DNA from 3 places in the Idiomarina abyssalis genome. Region 1 is predicted to be linked to each of the others. Evidence: predicted binding sites of a transcription regulator. Region 1 holds the regulator's gene; each other region holds the start of a gene.
The links. Region 1 encodes sigma-54, which starts transcription at its own class of promoters, with help from an activator protein. Its sites were predicted from a motif close to GTTGGCACGNNNNTNGNNT; they were not measured.

Region 1 (6,350 bases):
CCGGCTATTAATTCGTGGTAACGGAATGAGTGCTGACCTGAAAGCTGAACGAATGGAGCTAAAAAGACATGTTAAAACGATTTTCCAGCCTGCTGAGTAGTTTTACTCTTATTGCCTTGGTGCCTTGTGCAGTTATGGCTCAGGGTAAGTCCGACTTTAGTCAGCCTATGGAGGTAGAGTCGAGCCAGGAAGAGCTGGACATTAAAAACAACCGGCTAGTTTTAACGGACAATGTCATTATTCGTCAGGGATCGTTATTAATCAGAGCAGACAGACTTGAAGCCTCGGCCAGCGAGAATGCAGAACAAGCCGATACTTTTGTTGCAGAAGGCACTCCTGCTACTTACAGCCAGACTCTGGATGATGGCAATAAGATAAACGCAGAGGCCAACAAAATTACCTATTTTCAATCGGAACAGCGCCTGGAGCTTAGCGGAAAAGCCCGTATTTCTCAGGGTAGCAGCAGTTCCAGTGGTGATCTCATCACCTATGATTTAGACAAACAAACCATAACCGCGACCAGTTCCGGTGAAGAAGACAGTCGCGTCATCACCATTTTTACGCCAAAGGCAAAAACTGACTCCAACGAGAAAAATAACGAGAACCCTTAATATGGCAACCTTACGAGTTAAACACTTAGCCAAAAGCTATAAAAGTCGCCAGGTTGTTAAAGACGTTAGCCTGGAGGTGAGCCAGGGACAGGTTATTGGATTATTAGGGCCTAATGGAGCCGGTAAAACAACCACCTTTTATATGATTGTCGGACTGGTTAACAGCGATAAAGGCCAGATTTTACTGGATGATAACGACCTCACTTTACTGCCAATGCATGAGCGGGCGCGCAGAGGTATTGGTTACCTGCCACAGGAAGCTTCTATTTTCAGAAAGCTCACCGTACGTGACAACCTGATGGCCATTTTAGAAACCCGCAAAGCGTTATCAGACAACGACAGAGAAGAACAGCTCGATGCCTTACTCGAAGAGTTTAATATTGGGCACATTGCCAACAGCCAGGGAATGAGTCTGTCAGGCGGTGAGCGCCGACGGGTTGAAATAGCCCGGGCCCTGGCAGCAGAACCCACTTTTATTCTTTTAGATGAGCCTTTCGCCGGTGTCGACCCCATATCCGTCATTGATATCAAAAAAATCATTGAGCATTTAAAGCAACGCGGTATTGGCGTATTGATTACCGACCATAATGTTCGTGAAACCCTATCGGTTTGTGAACACGCCTATATCGTTAGTCATGGCGAACTTATTGCCAGCGGGGATGCAGAAAGTATATTATCGAATCAACAGGTTAAAGACGTTTACCTCGGTGAGCAGTTCACCTTATAACGTGAAACCGGGACAGTCATTATGAAGCAAAGTCTGCAGCTAAAAATTGGTCAGCATCTGACCATGACGCCACAACTTCAACAGGCCATTCGCCTGCTGCAGCTTTCCTCGCTCGATCTTCAGGCTGAAATTCAGGATGCACTGGACAGTAATCCTCTATTAGAAGTTGAAGGCGATGCCAGCAACGAAGCTGACAATTCCGAAACCCGAAATATCGAAGAGCGGGATGACAGTCAGCGAGAAACCTCAGACGTTATAAAAACTCAGGAAATGCCGGACGAGTTACCGGTAGACAGCAGTTGGGATGACACCTACTCCAGCCAGACACCGGTTAATGGGGCCGCGTCCTCTGGTAAGTCTTTTGAAGGTGACTTTGAAGTTTACCAGGGCTCGACCAGTGAGTCGTTGCAAGATCACTTACTTTGGCAAATGCAGCTTTCTCACTTTTCTGAGGAAGACACCGCCATAGCTGAAGCCATTATCGAAGCCATAGACGACAACGGCTATCTAATGGTCGATGTTGATGAGATTATTGAAGCGGTGCGCCTTCCGGAGGTGGAAGCAGAAGAAGTTTGTATGGTGCTTAAACGCATTCAGCACTTCGACCCAATAGGTGTGGGAGCACGCAGCGTCAGCGAATGCCTTGCCATCCAATTGCGGCAACTAAGCGACGACACTGAGTACAAAGAAACTGCTCTATGTTTAGTGACTGAACATATGGATTTACTGGGCAGCCGGGATTTTCGCACCATTCAGCGTAAGTTAAAGCTCTCGGAAGACGACTTGCGTCAAACCATGCGCTTGATTCAGCAGTTGCATCCCCACCCGGGTGAGCAAGTTGCACAACAACCCGTTGAATATGTCATTCCGGATGTTGCTGTGACAAAAAAAAATGGGCGTTGGATGGTCGAATTGAACCCCGACAGCGTACCTAAATTAAAGGTCAATGAAGAATACGCGGCCTTGAGTAAAGCAGCTAAGTCAGTAGCCGACAGCCAGTACATAAAAAACCACACGCAGGAAGCGCGTTGGTTTATAAAAAGCCTGGAAAGTCGCAATGACACGTTGCTAAAAGTTGCCAACTGCATAGTGCAACGCCAACAGGGCTTTTTTGAGCATGGCGAAGAAGCCATGAAGCCTATGGTTTTAAACGATGTCGCCGAAGCGGTGGATATGCACGAAAGCACCATTTCGCGGGTGACAACACAGAAATACTTACACTGTCCGCGGGGCGTGTTTGAGTTAAAATACTTTTTCTCAAGTCATGTCAGTACTGAAGGCGGTGGTGAGTGTTCAAGCACTGCAATACGTGCTTTAATTAAGAAGATGGTCGCTGCAGAAAACCGCAGTAAACCGTTAAGTGACAGCAAAATTGCTGAACTGATAGCTGAACAAGGTATCCAAGTAGCAAGGAGGACAATTGCGAAGTATCGGGAATCGTTAAACATTCCATCATCGAGCCAACGCAAAAGTCTTTTGTAACTTTGTTAACTGCAAGAAGGAAGACGTTATGCAAATTAATTTGACCGGTCACCACATCGATATTACCGAAGCTTTACGTGACTACGTAGACACAAAATTTGCCAAGCTGGAACGACATTTTGACCACATTACTAATGTTCACGTCATCCTAAATGTTGAAAAAACGATTCAAAAAGCGGAAGCTACGCTGCACGTGAATGGCGGTGAAATTTTTGCCGACGCAAAACACGACGATATGTACGCGGCCATCGACGGTTTAATCAATAAGCTGGACCGTCAGGTGATTAAACACAAAGAAAAAATGAAACAACATTAATCCATGCAACTGAGTGAATTGTTAAGCCCCGACTGCACCAAGTGTGCAGTCGAGGGCGCAAGTAAAAAAAGACTGCTTGAAACCATTAGTCAAATCGTAGCTCCTAAGTTGTCCGGCATTACCCGCCATGACATTTTTGAGAGCCTATTGAACCGTGAGCGTTTGGGCAGTACGGGAATTGGCTTAGGTATCGCAATTCCTCATGGCCGATTACCCAATGCTAACCACCCGGTTGCGGTATTACTCACGCTAGATGAGCCGATTGAGTTTGACTCTATCGACAACCAACCCGTCGATATTATATTCGCGCTTCTGGTACCAGAATCCGAACACGAAAACCATCTGCAGACTTTAGCTTCTGTCGCTCGCCGTATGAATGACAAAGACTGCACACGTGCATTACGCCAGGCTGACTCCGACAAAGACTTATACCAATTATTTATTGGCGAAGGTGAGCAGTCGCCATGCAACTGATCATTGTTAGTGGTCGTTCCGGTTCAGGTAAAACCATCGCGTTGCGGGTCCTTGAGGATTTAGGTTTTTACTGCGTTGATAATTTACCCATTAGCCTGCTACCCACGTTAGTCCATGCTGTTATCGAGCAATACCAGAAAATTGCCATTAGCATTGACGTTCGTAACTTACCCGAGCACTCCGAAGAACTGCTGGATTCACTCAACTTTTTGCCTAAAGGCGTAGAGCCCGAAATTCTGTTCATTGATGCAGACGACAACACCTTATTAAAACGTTTCGGTGAAACCCGGCGACTACACCCGCTCTCGCAAAAAGAACTGCCTTTACTGGAAGCGCTGCAAACCGAGCATAAGATGCTTGAGCCTATTATGGAACGTGCCACCTGGCGCCTCGACAGTAGCGACTTGTCATTGCACCAGCTGAGCGAACAGGTTACTGAGCGTGTACTTGGTCGCGCAGATAAAAAACTCATTATTGTCTTTCAGTCATTTGGCTTTAAATACGGCTTACCCAAAGACGCCGACTTTGTTTTTGACGCACGAATTTTACCGAACCCACACTGGCAACCTGAGCTAAAGTTGTTAACGGGGTTGGATACCGATGTACAACTCTTCTTCCGCCAACAACCTTTAGTCACTAAGTTTATCTATCAGCTGGAAAACTTTCTCGACACCTGGTTACCGCATTTTCAGCGCAGCAACCGAAGTTATCTGACTATTGCCACCGGCTGCACTGGTGGTCAGCACCGTTCAGTTTATATCTCTCAGCAGCTAGCCGAGCGCTTTGAACAAAAAGACCTAAAGGTTCAGGTCAGACACCGGGAGTTAAAGCGAAATGGATAAAGTTTGCAGAGACCTGATTATTCGCAATAAACTGGGTCTGCATGCTCGCGCCGCAACCAAGTTGGCTCAATTGACACAAGAATTTGATTCAACCATAACGGTGCGACAAGGCGAACAATGCGTGAATGCCGCCAGTGTAATGTGTCTCATGCTACTGGCCAGCCAACAGGGTAAATCTGTTGAAGTGTGTGCTGAAGGAAAAGATGCACAAGCGGCGCTGGATGCTGTTAGTGCGTTATTTGAAGATCGCTTCGAGGAAGACGAATAAACATGATTGCGGAACTGTCCGACAAAGAATATGCCATGCAGCGCATCCAGGAGGTTAACTCCGCGCTGTCCGATGGCATGTTCGTTGCTGCCCGCCGTATGCTGCATAATATGCCGGCATGTGACGTGGCACTGTTGTTGGAGTCTTCACCACCGAAAAGCCGTTCCATTGTCTGGAAACTGGTCGATGTTGAAGAACACGGTGAAATTCTTGAAGAACTGAACGAAGAAGTTCAGAAAGACATTATTCGCCAAATGGCACCGGAGAACCTTGCCGCTGCCACCGAAGGCATGGACACCGATGACCTGGCCTACGTTTTGCGTGGCTTACCTGAGCCAGTCTATCAGGAAGTATTGAAGTCCATGGACGAGAGCGACCGTGAACGTGCGGAAACAGCGCTCTCATACGCCGAAGACAGCGCTGGTGGTATCATGAACACCGATACTATTACCCTGCGCTCAGACGTCACCATAGACGTTGTCCTGCGTTACTTGCGTCTTAAAGGCGAACTGCCCGAAGCGACAGACAAACTCTATGTTGTCGACCGCAATGAAAAAGTCACCGGTGAGATATCTCTGACTCAACTACTGACCGTTGACCCGAGCCGCCGTATTGATGAGATTATGTCGTCTGACATTACGACCATACCCGTCGATATGGAAGAAACCGAGGTCGCGAAGCTATTCGAACGCCATGACTGGGTATCCGCGCCGGTTGTCGACAGTGACCAGCAGCTTGTCGGTCGTATTACCATCGATGACGTGGTCGATATTATTCGCGAAGAAGCCCAGCACTCTATGTTGAGTATGGCGGGTCTGGAAGATGACGAAGATACCTTCGCCCCCGTATTAAAAAGTACCCGACGCCGGACAGTCTGGCTGGCGGTGAACTTAGTTACGGCGTTACTCGCCGCTATGGTCAGTTCCTTATTTGAAGATATTTTAGCGCAAATGGCGGTACTGGCTATTCTGAACACCATTGTGCCCAGTATGGGTGGTATCGCTGGTAGTCAGACACTGACGCTGGTGATACGAGGTATGGCTCTGGGCCATATAGGAACCAGTAACTCCCGATGGCTTATCGGTAAAGAGTTGGCTATTGGTTTCTTAAACGGCATTATCTGGTCGGTGCTGATTGCGGCTGTCGTCGCGCTGTGGAAGCAAGACTGGTTAGTCGGTGGGATTATCGCCTTTGCAATGATGATGAACCTGGTAGCTGCCGCGTTGGCCGGTGCGACCATACCACTTGTTCTTAAGCGCTTTAATATTGACCCGGCTCTGGCGGGCGGGGTTATCCTCACTACCGTGACTGACGTTGTCGGTATCTTTGCCTTCCTTGGCTCAGCAACCTTATTACTGTCTTAAATCTTTTTAGTTTAATTACCGGCAACACTCATTTGCTCTAACAATACAGAGCCTGTGTGCAGCGCATGGCGCTCATCGGTGTCATTACCTATGGCAACAATGTTCGCCAGCATGTCTTTTAAGTTACCGGCAATAGTGACTTCTTCTACCGGGTATTGAATTTCTCCGTTTTCAACCCAGAAGCCGGCGGCGCCACGTGAGTAGTCACCGTTGACCATATTCACGCCCTGGCCCATTAGCTCAGTTACCAGCAAACCAGTACCCAT
Region 2 (6,350 bases), 570 kb from region 1:
AAAGGCTCCATTTTACGCCCCAGTGCCGCAACCGATAATTGATCTTTACTCACCATTTGGCCCGCTTGCTGCATTAAACAGCGCAGAATATCGAATTCAGTGGGGGTCAATATCAGTTCAGCATCGTCGCATTTCACTTCCGTTGTGGCCGGATCTAATACAATACCGCACACGTTCAGGCTTTCGTTTTGCATGGTGGTGTTAGGTGTACGACGCAGTAAAGCTCTCACCCTGGCAACCAGTTCACGCGGGTTAAACGGTTTTGGAAGGTAGTCATCTGCACCCAGTTCCAGACCCATAACACGGTCGTCGTCGTCACCACGGGCCGTCAGCATGAGCACAGCTGTATCGCGGTGTTGTTGGCGCAAACGCTGTAACAGCTGCATACCATCAATACCGGGTAACATGACATCCAGCAAAATAAGCTCGTAGTCGCCGTTAAGTGCTTTGTCGAGGCCGGTCACGCCATCTTCGGCAACGCTTAAATCTACGGATTCACGTTTAAACAATTCTGTCAGCATGACAGACATTTCAGTATCGTCATCAATGAGTAGTACGGAATGTCTCATAACTTACTGTTCTCTCCAGAAATAAATCCATGATCCAAAATGCCGGGCATGGATACGACCCCCTTTACATAACTTTTACTTTAGCAGAGTTTTCAGCTTTCGGGTTAAGGTGTTTCGGCCCCAGCCCAGCCATGTCGCCGCTTTTTGCTTGTGGCCGGAAAAACGTTGTAAAGCAGTTTGCAAAGCAATTTTTTCCAACTGATGCTGATAACTTTGCAAAACATCCTGAGCCTCTAACGGGTGTTTTTCCAGTTCTCTTTCGAGCCAATGCAGCCAGGTAAGTTCTCCGGTAAAATTTTCAGGTTCTGAATCAGCTGGCACCAGAATGTCTTCAGGCAAGTCATTAACACCAATATTCTGCCCTGGTGCCATAACGGTTAACCAGCGACAGGTATTTTCCAGCTGTCTTACATTACCGGGCCAAGAGTAACTCATTAACTTGCTAAGTGTCTCATTTAACAACGTTTTTGGTGTAACATTCAACTCTTCAGCCGACTTTTTCAGAAAATGCTTTGCCAAAGTCGCTATATCTTCTGTTCGCTCGCGCAAAGGGGGTAAACGCAACCGGATAACATTAAGCCGATGATATAAGTCATCACGAAATTGTCCTTTATCGACTAACTGCTCCAGCTCTCTGTGTGTCGCTGCAATAACGCGAACATCAACTTTAACTGGCTGATGCGCCCCTACTGGATAAAACTGCCCTTCGGCCAAAACTCGTAACAAACGTGTCTGAACCGGTAATGGCATGTCGCCAATTTCATCCAGAAACAAGGTTCCGCCATCGGCTTGCTGAAAGCGGCCCACACGTTTTCTGTCAGCTCCGGTAAAAGCGCCGCGTTCATGCCCGAACAACTCCGACTCAATTAAGTCCGCCGGTATGGCCGCCATGTTAAGTGCAATAAAAGGCTTTTCCGCGCGCGGACTGTGTTTATGCAAAGCTCGTGCAACCACTTCTTTACCAGTTCCGGTTTCACCGGTCAGCAAGACACTGACACTGGAACTCGACAGACGACCAATGGCACGGAAAACATCCTGCATGGGAGGTGCCTCACCGATAAGCTCCGGAACGCTATTATCAATAGGCTCATTCGCCGCGGTTTCGCTTTGTCTTGCATGTTGCAGCGCACGGTCCACTGCTGTTATCGCTTCATCAATATCGAAAGGCTTTGCCAAATACTCAAAAGCCCCACCCTGAAAAGCCTTTACCGTGGTTTCAAGGTCTGAATGTGCGGTCATCACCACCACTGGCAATTGCGGCTGCTCACGGCCTAATTTTTCAAGCACGGCCAGACCGTTTTCCCCGGGCATTCGGATATCCGTCAACACCACAGTCGGAGCATCAGTTTTTAATGCGGAAAAAAAGTCCTCTCCGTTAGCAAAACTGCGAACATGATAGCGACTGTCAGCAAAAGCTTTTTCCAAAACCCAACGAATTGAGTCATCGTCATCAATGATCCATAACTGAGCATTAGTGGTCATCCATCACCTCGTTACCATTGTCTGCAGTAAGGTACGGCAAATAAACTGAGAACCGGGTTTTGCCCGGGCTTGAGTCAAATTCAATTTTCCCCTTATGCTGGTGCACAAGGTTTTGCGCCAATGAAAGACCCAGGCCGGTTCCCTCTGCACGTCCGCTAATTAAAGGGTAAAATAATGTATCGCGTAATTCCGCCGGTATGCCGGGTCCGTTATCGGTAACTGTCACCACCGCACACTGCCGATAACGCAGACCAAACAACGTCAATTGGTGCTCGACCCGAGTCTTAATGACAATAGTGCCAGCACCCGACATAGCTTGCGCCGCATTCTGGGCAATATTCAGGAACACTTGCTCACAAGCTTCAGGCACCACCCGAATGTCCGGTAAAGAAGGGTCATAGTCCCTGGTCAGCTTCAGTGACTCGCCGTACTCATAAGTTAGTGTCCGAACCACACGCTCCAGTACTTCATGAATATTGGTCAGCTTTGATTCACCACGCTTGGTTGGCCCTAACAGTCTGTCCACCAGATACCGTAAACGATCAGACTGACTGATAATCAAGTCGGTATACTCGGTCAGTTTCTCATCGGGAAGCTGTCTTGCCAGTAGCTGCGCAGCTCCTCGCAAACCACCTAACGGATTCTTTATTTCGTGAGCCATACCGCGTAATAAATGCTGTGTCGCAAATAACTGATTACGTTGCTGATCTTCCTGGTTGATGCGTCGCAATTGGTCAACTTGTTTGAGTTCCAGCAACAATGCCCGGCCAAATTCTTGATCAACTGTCTGAATACTGGTTTCCACACGAATATCGTGACCAGAATGCAGTGCAAAATGAACTTCCGCATTCAGCACAGTTTGCTCACTATTCAGGCATTCTATTAATGTTTCCGACGCCAGAGAACAATGATAAAACGCGGCGCTAAACGGTTCACCTAATAGTCGCTTGGCGCTGTGATCCAGCAACGATTCCGCGGATGAATTGACATAACGAATGGTCAGGCGGTCATCAAGGATGAGTATGCCTGTGAGTAATTGGTTAAGTAGCGCGTTGTTATTCACGAAGGCAGGAGAGGGTTATGCACCGTATTGGTGCAATCGGGCAAGGCTAAAAGCCTCACCCGATAATTCGCCATTAAACGCTGTAGTACATATCGAATTCTACCGGGTGGGTAGTCTTCTTCAATGTCTCTACTTCGTTATATTTCAGATCAATGTAAGCATCAATCATGTCGTCATCCATAACGCCGCCCTGTTTCAGGAAGTCACGGTCTTTATCCAGAGCTTCCAGAGCCATTTCCAGGGAGTGACAAACCGTCGGGATGTCTTTCGCTTCTTCAGGAGGCAGATTGTATAAATCTTTGTCCATTGCATCGCCCGGGTGGATCTTATTACGGATACCGTCAAGACCCGCCATTAGCAATGCAGTAAAGGCCAGGTAAGGGTTGGCACTTGGGTCAGGGAAACGCACTTCAATACGGCGACCTTTGGCGCTGGAAACCAATGGAATACGAATAGAAGCCGAGCGGTTACGCGCTGAATAAGCCAACATTACCGGAGCTTCAAAACCAGGAACCAGACGCTTGTACGAGTTAGTTGAAGCATTCGCAAAGGCGTTAATAGCACGAGCGTGCTTGATAATACCGCCAATGTAATACAATGCCGTTTCGCTAAGCCCTGCATATTGGTCACCGGCAAATAAGTTCTCGCCACCTTTATTCAGAGACATATGCACGTGCATACCAGAACCGTTATCACCAACCAGTGGCTTCGGCATAAAGGTTGCTGTCATGCCATAAGAGTGCGCTACGTTATGCACAACGTATTTGTAAACCTGCATCTCATCAGCTTTAGATGTCAGAGTATTAAAGCGAGTTGCTACTTCGTTTTGACCAGCAGTGGCTACTTCATGATGATGCGCTTCAACAACAAGGCCCATGTCTTCCATAACCAGGCTCATAGTGCCGCGGATGTCATGTGCAGAGTCAACCGGAGGTACCGGGAAATAACCGCCTTTTACGCCAGGACGGTGAGCCAGGTTACCTTCTGAATATTCACGACCAGAGTTCCATTTCGCTTCTTCTGCATCAATTTTGTAGAACGAACCACTCATATCGGTGTGGAAACGAACGTCATTGAACAGGAAAAATTCTGGCTCAGGGCCAAAGTAAGCCTCATCGGCAATACCTGACGAGCGCAGGAATTCTTCTGCACGCTTAGCAATTGAACGAGGGTCACGGCTGTAACCTTGCATGGTTTCAGGCTCAAGAATGTCACAGCGGACATTCAGGGTGATTTCATCAGTAAACGGGTCCAGAACGGCAGACTCATTATCGGGCATTAGCACCATGTCCGATTCGTTAATCCCTTTCCAGCCGGAAATAGATGAACCATCAAACATTTTGCCTTCTTCAAAGAAGTCTTCATCGATTTGCGACACCGGAATAGTGACGTGCTGCTCTTTACCTTTGGTGTCGGTAAAGCGTAAGTCGACGAATTTTACGTCGTGTTCTTTAATGGTATCGAAAATCTTATTAGCTGACATGTTGTCCTCCGTAGACAGCGTCTAAAAATACAGCCTAAGTATAGCAAAGCCTGTGCCAACTGAACTTTCCCTTTATATTCATACTATTAAGTTAAATTCAGTCTTCTTTTAAAAGTTTATATGCACCAGTATAGCGCATATCGCACATTTTTGGTGCAAAACAAAGAGAAAGGAAAAGAAAATATAATGGACAAAAAACAATCAGCCCTTTCTTAATCCAACTCAAAAAGGTAGAATACGCCGCTATTTTTCACAAAACCCCTTGGACGGGTTTCGCTCCCGGACAACTACAGGCAGTTCTTAATGACAATTCAGGTATTTGATATAGAAAAATTACGCAACATCGCGATTATCGCGCACGTTGACCATGGTAAAACCACCCTAGTCGACAAGTTGTTGCAACAATCCGGCACGTTAGAAAGCCGTGGCGAAATAGAAGACCGTATTATGGATTCCAACGATCTTGAAAAAGAACGTGGTATTACTATCCTCGCCAAAAACACCGCGGTTAACTGGCAAGATTACCGCATTAACATTCTGGATACTCCAGGACACGCCGACTTTGGCGGCGAGGTTGAGCGCGTACTTTCTATGGCGGATTCTGTATTGTTAGTGGTTGACGCCGTTGACGGCCCTATGCCTCAAACTCGATTTGTCACGCAGAAAGCCTTCTCTCACGGTCTTAACCCAATTTTGGTTATCAACAAAGTTGACCGTCCTGGAGCTCGCCCAGACTGGGTTATGGATCAGGTCTTCGACTTGTTTGACAACCTCGGCGCTACCGACGAGCAGCTGGACTTCCCGGTTGTTTATGCATCAGCACTTAATGGCTGGGCATCATTAGACGCAGACGATCAGGATGGCGACATGACGCCATTGTTCGAAACTATCGTTAATAAGGTAAGTCACCCGGACGCAGACCCCGAAAGTGACCTGCAGATGCAGGTGTCACAGCTGGATTACTCAAGCTACTTAGGCGTTATCGGTATCGGCCGTGTTACCCGTGGTAGCGTTAAAGTTAACCAGCCAGTTACTATTGTTGGTGCTGACGGCAAAGAACGCAGCGGCAAAATTGGTAAAGTCTTTAGTTACTTAGGTCTGGATCGCATTGAAGCCGACAAAGCAGCAGCAGGCGACATTTGCGCTATTACCGGTCTGGGTGAATTAAAAATCTCCGACACCGTTTGTGCGGTTGGTAAAGCGGAGGCAATGAAGCCGCTAACCGTCGATGAACCTACTGTAACCATGACATTCCAGGTCAACACCTCACCTTTCGCGGGTAAAGAAGGTAAGTTTGTTACCTCTCGTCAAATTCTTGAGCGTTTGCAGCAAGAGTTGGTTCACAACGTCGCACTGCGCGTTGAAGAAACTGATAACCCGGACCGTTTCCGTGTATCAGGCCGTGGTGAGCTGCACTTAGGTGTTCTTATCGAAAACATGCGCCGTGAAGGCTTCGAGTTAGCCGTTTCTCGTCCGGAAGTTATTATCAAGCACGAAGATGGTAAAAAACTGGAACCTTACGAAACCATGACGGTTGATATTGAAGAGCAGCATCAGGGTGCCGTTATGGAAAAATTAGGCTTACGTAAAGCCGAAATGACCAACATGACACCAGACGGTAAAGGTCGCGTTCGCGTCGACTTTGAAGTACCAAGCCGTGGTTTGATTGGCTTCCAGACAGAATTCATGACACTAACTTCAGGTACTGGCCTTATGTACCATACGTTTGACCACTACGGCCCGCACAAAGGCG
Region 3 (6,350 bases), 410 kb from region 1:
ATAATGGCACCTACACGTTCAGCTTCCGGGAAAATTTGCGCATAAGGACCATAGTCAAATACACAGCGTGTTCCAACCAGTGAATCTTCCGGGCAGTCCGGATCGGGCTGCTCTTCACCGTCAACAATAAAGCTTCCCGGAAAGCCTCGTGATGAGCGAAAGTCATTACCACCCCACGGACTTTGATTCGCTGTGCCGTTACGACCAAACTCGGCACCTGTAATCGAGGTGTTTTTCCAGTAATCCAGAATCATGGTGGTATTGCTGTCGTCTCCACCCGTGCCCCAGACCAGACTCATACTGGTTTCTTCATAGTTAGCATCGCCGGTCGTTCCACCGTGGCTGGCGGTTAATTCTGTACCGACAAAGTCATCTCTTAAAATAATATTAACGACACCAGCTACGGCGTCAGAACCGTAAATAGCGGAAGCACCGTCTTTCAGAATATCGATGCGTTCAATCGCCGCTACGGGAATTGAGTTAATGTCGACAAATGAATTTGCTACGCCTTCGGCAAAGGAAGAAACCGCTACACGACGGCCGTTAAGCAAGACCAGTGTTGAGTCGGCACCAAAGCCACGCAAGCTAATTGCAGCAGCGCCGTTCGCGGTAGTGTCCTGGCTATTGCCCTGAGTTGAGAAGGTTCCGACACCGGCCGAAGGTAAGCGCTCTAAGAGTTGCTGAAGGTTGTTGAAACCTGAGGCTTCAATGCTTTCTCTGTCAATAACTTCGACAGGAGAAGCGCCTTCCATATCGGTTCGTGAGATTCTGGAGCCTGTGACCTGAATGCGTTCAAGAGCGTCATCTTCTGCCTGATTCTCTTGATCCTGCGCAAAGCTGACCGGTGACGCGAATGCGGCTCCTATTGCTAATGCACATAGCGAGTATTTAAAGTTTGTTTTCATTATTATGTTCCCCCCCGGGAGTTTTTATCGATTTTGTGTGTTAAATCAACAACACAGCATCTTTTGTTACATTAAATCAACATATGATCAAGATAATTTAGTGTAAAAGTTTGAAAAAAATCGAAAGCTTGATGCTAAATGGATTAAGTGAGGGGAAGCTGTTTATACTTTAAATGAAAAAGCCCGCGACTCAGAAAGAGCCGCGGGCTTTGTATTAAATGGAACTAACGATTAAGAGTTTTCTTCACCTGTCATTTCTTCTAAGCGTGCACGTAACTCTTCGTCGTTTTGTGCCTGCTGAATAATCATGTTGTATTCTTGCGGAGTAAGGCCTGCATCTTCAACGGCTGCAATCATTTCTTCCTGTGCAGACTGCTGAATTTCACGAGCCTCTTCCTGGTTCTCAGCCTCCTGGAACTGGTCACGGTATTTTTCAGTAACACCCTGAACGTCTTCCATAGCGGTTACAAATTTAACCAGCATACCTTCAGAGATTTCCTGAGTTTGCTGCTGCTGAGCCATAGGATCCTGCGATTGCTGCTGTTGAGCCATTGCCGCAGTACTACCCAGCGCGAATACAGTTGCTAATGCGATAATTGTCTTTTGCATGATAATCTCCTAATTGAATTTATCAGTTTTTATTAACGCTCTAACTAAAGCGAAGACTGTGCCAACTTTTCAACATATTGATTTAATTTGGTTTTTATCTTTTCTCAGTTATCGCCCAGAAAATCAGCCCAAAAATGTGTATCCTTAGTACACAGTCAAAGGAGGCAGTGTGACAAAAAGATACAGTTGGCCACTATCCAGCCTGCAGCGAAGACTTTTAATGTATGTTGTCGTGCCGATGTTATTGATTTCGGGCGTGGCGATAAGTGTTGGACTGCAGGTTGCATCTGACGAAGCCAATGAGCGTTTAAAAAGTGACTTAGAGCTGCTGGGACGGGCCATTAGCTTACCCATAAGCGATGCACTACTTAATAACGACTTAGCAACGGTTCAGGCTAACCTGGATTCAGTCTTCAATATTGGCCGGGTGTACGGGGCATCGGTATACAATGTGTATGGTCAGCAAGTTGCTGAAGCCGGTATCACCGAAACTGACTTGAGCAACAGCCAGCTCGCACTGGAAACTGTTCAGACGGGGGTGAAGCAAGACGACTACCGCCGTGTTGAAGGCCGCGATGTTTTCTCTCAATTTCTTCCTATTGTTGATCGTGGCGGCCGCATTATAGGTTTATTACAAATAAACCGGCGGGCCAGTGACTTCGATGAGTCTTTTGAAACGCTGAGTCAGTATGCCTGGCTGAGCTGGGCTGCATTCGGCCTGATCACTATTGCGGTATTGGTATTTGGGCATTATCGCGGTGTTGGGCGACATGTGGTGGCACTAAAAGACGCAATGCTGCAAGTCGCAAAAGGAAATCGAAGCACTCGAGTGACACCTGCCGGGCCTTCGGAGCTTCAGGATGTTGCCCTGGGGTTTAACCGGATGCTGGATAGCATTACTGAAGCGGAGCAGGAGTTAGAACAGCGACGTGAGCACGAAGCGTCGTTGCAGCGAGCGTTGCGGGAACAGGAAAAAATGGCAGCTATTGGCAGTGTAGCCAGTGGTGTTGCCCATGAGTTAGGAGCGCCGCTTACTGTTATTGATGGACGCGCCAGCCGATTATTACGTAACCATAAAGACGATGACAGCCAGCGACAACTTAAGGCCGTCAGAGGCCAGGTACAAAGGCTTACCGGACTGGTGAATCAATTGCTGGCATTTTCAAGAACGCCGGTGCAGCAAAGAGAAAGCATTTCCCTGCGAAATCTGGTAACAACGGCAATGACTAGCATTGAGTTTGAGCAGGATAAAGGTTCTGCCAGAGTGGTAGTTAAAGAGCTTGTCGATGTCATTCTTAAAGTTGACATAAAGCGACTGGAACTGGCCTTAGTAAACGTACTGCGCAATGGCTTACAGGCTGCTGAATCTGAGGTTGCTGTCGCGGCTGAGTACGCGAATGACGGAGTCGTCATTACCATAGATGATGACGGAGAAGGTTTACCTGATGCAATGAAAGATAAAGCATTACAGCCGTTCGAAACCAATAAGCCACAAGGTAAAGGGACGGGTCTGGGTTTGACCATAGTTAAGCACGTATTGAATGATCATGGTGGTGAATTGTCTTTGACCAATAACCCAAATGGCGGTTGTCGGGTTATTTTGAGTTTACCGGCACAATGCGTTCGGCAAGCGGTTAAAAACGGAGGCAGTAAGTGACAGCAGCAAAAGCCATGATAGGTGTAATTGAGGATGATCCGGCTCTACAGGAACTGCTTGTTGAAGAGCTTGAAGCTGAAGGCTATAAGGTAACTGCCTGGGGCAGTGTTGAAGGCTTTAAAAAAGCCGCTGCAACTCTGGACTTGATCATTAGTGATATTCGCTTGCCGGGTCAGTCCGGGCTGTCACTTTTAGACAGCCTGAAAAATGAAGACAACGCTCCGGCACTGTTATTAATTACGGCTTTTGGCACGGTTGATCAGGCGGTTGATGCGTTAAAGCAGGGCGCGGATGACTTTCTGACCAAGCCTTTAGATGTTGAACATTTATTGCTAAGTGTACAACGTATTCTTGAGCATCGCTCGCTACAACGAGAACTCAAGCGCTACCGTCAGCAGCAAAAAGGACCGGGTGGTTTAGTCGGGCAGAGTCCGTCAATGCGCAAGCTTTATGATCAAATAGAACGTATTGCGCCAGCTGACGGAAGCGTTCTGATCACCGGCGAAAGTGGGACCGGTAAAGAGCTGGTGGCGAAGGCGCTGCATCAGTTAAGTGACCGCGCTGAACAAAGCTTTCAGGCGGTAAACTGCGCCGGCATTCCGGCCGATTTAATGGAAAGTGAATTTTTCGGCCATGCAGCCGGGGCTTTTACCGGCGCGCAGAAAAAACGTCAAGGTTTATTGAAACAGGCAGACGGCGGCACTTTGCTACTGGATGAAATTGGCGAAATGCCAATGGCTTTGCAGGCGAAACTATTACGTGTGTTGCAGGAAGGTACCATCCGCGCGGTAGGCAGCGACGAAGAAGAAACGGTGAATGTCCGCATATTGGCTGCTACCCACCAGGACTTAGAAAAGCAGGTTGAAGACGGGCGCTTCCGGCAGGACTTATTTTATCGGCTGGAAACCTTTAGTCTGCGAGTGCCGCCTTTACGCGAGCGTGGAGAAGACATTGAACGTCTCGCTAACTACTTTTTACAACAGTTGCGGAAGGGCAGCGACAAAGCGGTTCAGAGCATTTCACCGGCTGCGCTCGAACAGCTTTATCGCTATCGCTTTCCTGGTAATGTCCGCGAACTGCAAAATGCGATAGAGCGTGCTTTTACCTTTTCCAGAGACGACAAAATAGCGGTTGAAGATTTACCGCAAAGAATTCTGGAGAGTGCGCATGAACCGGAAGTGGAATATGCCGCAGAGTGGCCAACTCTGGACGAGTATCAAAACCAATATATACGCAAAGTGCTGGTGCACGCAGAGGGTAATAAATCGAAAGCGGCTGAAATTCTTGGGGTAACCCGGCGTACCTTATACCGCTGGCTTGAGCAGCATGGTGAGTGATCAAACTGGCGTTTTACTGCGTAGTCTATAATAAGTTTTTGACTCATTTAACGGGAGTGCTAAGTGAAAGTATTAATGGTATTAACCTCACACGATAAACTCGGTGACACAGACCATAAGACAGGTTTCTGGGTAGAAGAATTTGCGGCCCCGTACTACGTTTTTGCAGACGCGGGCGTGGATGTTACTTTGGCATCGCCAAAAGGTGGTAAGCCACCCATCGATCCAAACAGCACTTCCCCTGACGCTCAAACGGAAGCGACGAAGCGCTTTGATAACGACACAACAGCACAGCAGAAACTCGAGACGACCTGCAAGCTGGATGAAGTTGATCCGGAAAGTTTTGATGCGATTTTCTATCCTGGTGGTCACGGACCTTTATGGGATTTAACGAACGACGAGCATTCAATTAAGCTCATTGAGCACTTCTGGAGTAAAGGTAAGCCGGTTTCCGCTGTTTGCCATGCTCCTGCGGTATTACTGAATGCAAAAACGCCGTGTGGCGACCCTATTGTTCAGGGCCGCACAGTAACGGGCTTTAGTAACAGCGAAGAGGCTGCGGTAGAGCTTACCGATGTGGTCCCTTTCTTACTTGAGGACGAACTGACAGCTAAAGGCGGTCATTACCGCAAAGTTGATGACTGGCAGGCCTATGCCGTTCAGGACGGCATGTTAATTACAGGCCAGAACCCTGCATCATCAGAGCAGACGGCACAGCGCCTGCTCGATGTACTCAGAGCCAGCCTGTAATTTGCCTTAAAAGCGTCGGCGCCAACTGATGCCGACGCTAGCCTGCCTTCCTACTGCAGGCTCAAATGAACGTCCGCTTCCCTGGTTAACAACAACAGCACCGACGTAGTCTTTGTCCGTAATATTGTCGACCCTGGCCCACACGTCCAGCTCGCTTTTTGCCCACTGCCAGTCGCGGCTTATTGCTATATCCCATGTCGTATAAGACGGTGCAAAGGTATCGTTTTGATCATTAACCGGCGTTTCATTTCTATACTGCCCCGCTAACTGAACCAGCCATTGCTCTGCGGGCTGCCAGTTAAGGCGTAAATACCCCTGGCTTTTCGCTACGCCGGGTAATTGATTCCCCTGTAACGGGCCATCATCAAAGCTAGCGTCTATATAGCTGTATGACAGCAGCAAGTTGAGCTGCCGCGTTAGTTCGCCATTAATGCTCAGTTCAGCCCCTTCGCGCGTTGTTTCTGAGGCATTACGGTAGGTAGTACGCCCATCGTTTGACTGGTCTACGAGAATTTCGTCTTCGCTTTCAATACCAAAGAAAGCGAAATGCAGACGCCAGTCGTTATCGAGTTGATGTTTAATACCCCATTCCCACTGATCATTGGTGGATGGACCCAACTCGCGGTTCAGGCCTGAGCCCTGGTTGCGGTACGCCAGTTCAGTTAGTGTCGGGGTTTCAAAGCCCTGCCCGACACTCAGGTAAGTCGCCGAGGTTGGCAGGAATTGCCAGGTAACTGAAACGGCAGCGGTGGTCTCGCTAAAGTCACTGCTACCACTGTCATCGGAGTTATCCAGCTCAGTAAAGTAGTCTTTTACTTCATAATTGATGTCACTGTAACGAACCCCACCAGTTGCAGACCACTCTTCAGACAGCTGCCACTGAAAACGCAAATAAGCTGAAGCATTTTCAATCCAGTTGAATTCGTCGCGACGCAGCTCGCCCTTTTCACCGCTGTTATTCACAAAACCAAAGCGGTGATCCTGTTGGCGTTCTATTTGCGCGCCGAGGGTTGCCGACCAGTTGACTCCGCGCTGGCGCCAACGTGCATGTGCTCCCTCAAACTGGCGGGAAACATCGATAACCGCCCCCGA

Region 2: the regulator sigma-54 is predicted to act here: its motif matches at 4,639-4,657, upstream of glnA (glutamate--ammonia ligase).
Region 3: the regulator sigma-54 is predicted to act here: its motif matches at 1,562-1,580, upstream of K5X84_RS12340 (DUF4168 domain-containing protein).

The regions. Positions count from the first base shown of each region.
Region 1 is NZ_CP081832.1:365,103-371,452, reverse strand. Features, by position in the region: gene lptC (LPS export ABC transporter periplasmic protein LptC) at 1-100, shown strand, start outside; gene lptA (lipopolysaccharide transport periplasmic protein LptA) at 69-611, shown strand; gene lptB (LPS export ABC transporter ATP-binding protein) at 613-1,338, shown strand; gene K5X84_RS01830 (RNA polymerase factor sigma-54) at 1,360-2,820, shown strand; gene hpf (ribosome hibernation promoting factor) at 2,849-3,136, shown strand; gene ptsN (PTS IIA-like nitrogen regulatory protein PtsN) at 3,140-3,610, shown strand; gene rapZ (RNase adapter RapZ) at 3,601-4,452, shown strand; gene K5X84_RS01810 (HPr family phosphocarrier protein) at 4,445-4,720, shown strand; gene mgtE (magnesium transporter) at 4,723-6,084, shown strand; gene pmbA (metalloprotease PmbA) at 6,096-6,350, opposite strand, start outside.
Region 2 is NZ_CP081832.1:2,410,650-2,416,999, forward strand. Features, by position in the region: gene K5X84_RS11580 (response regulator transcription factor) at 1-569, opposite strand, end outside; gene ntrC (nitrogen regulation protein NR(I)) at 645-2,051, opposite strand; gene glnL (nitrogen regulation protein NR(II)) at 2,041-3,114, opposite strand; gene glnA (glutamate--ammonia ligase) at 3,188-4,597, opposite strand; gene typA (translational GTPase TypA) at 4,901-6,350, shown strand, end outside.
Region 3 is NZ_CP081832.1:2,568,901-2,575,250, reverse strand. Features, by position in the region: gene K5X84_RS12345 (TonB-dependent receptor) at 1-905, opposite strand, end outside; gene K5X84_RS12340 (DUF4168 domain-containing protein) at 1,137-1,514, opposite strand; gene K5X84_RS12335 (sensor histidine kinase) at 1,684-3,171, shown strand; gene K5X84_RS12330 (sigma-54-dependent transcriptional regulator) at 3,168-4,508, shown strand; gene K5X84_RS12325 (type 1 glutamine amidotransferase domain-containing protein) at 4,572-5,258, shown strand; gene K5X84_RS12320 (TonB-dependent receptor family protein) at 5,265-6,350, opposite strand, start outside.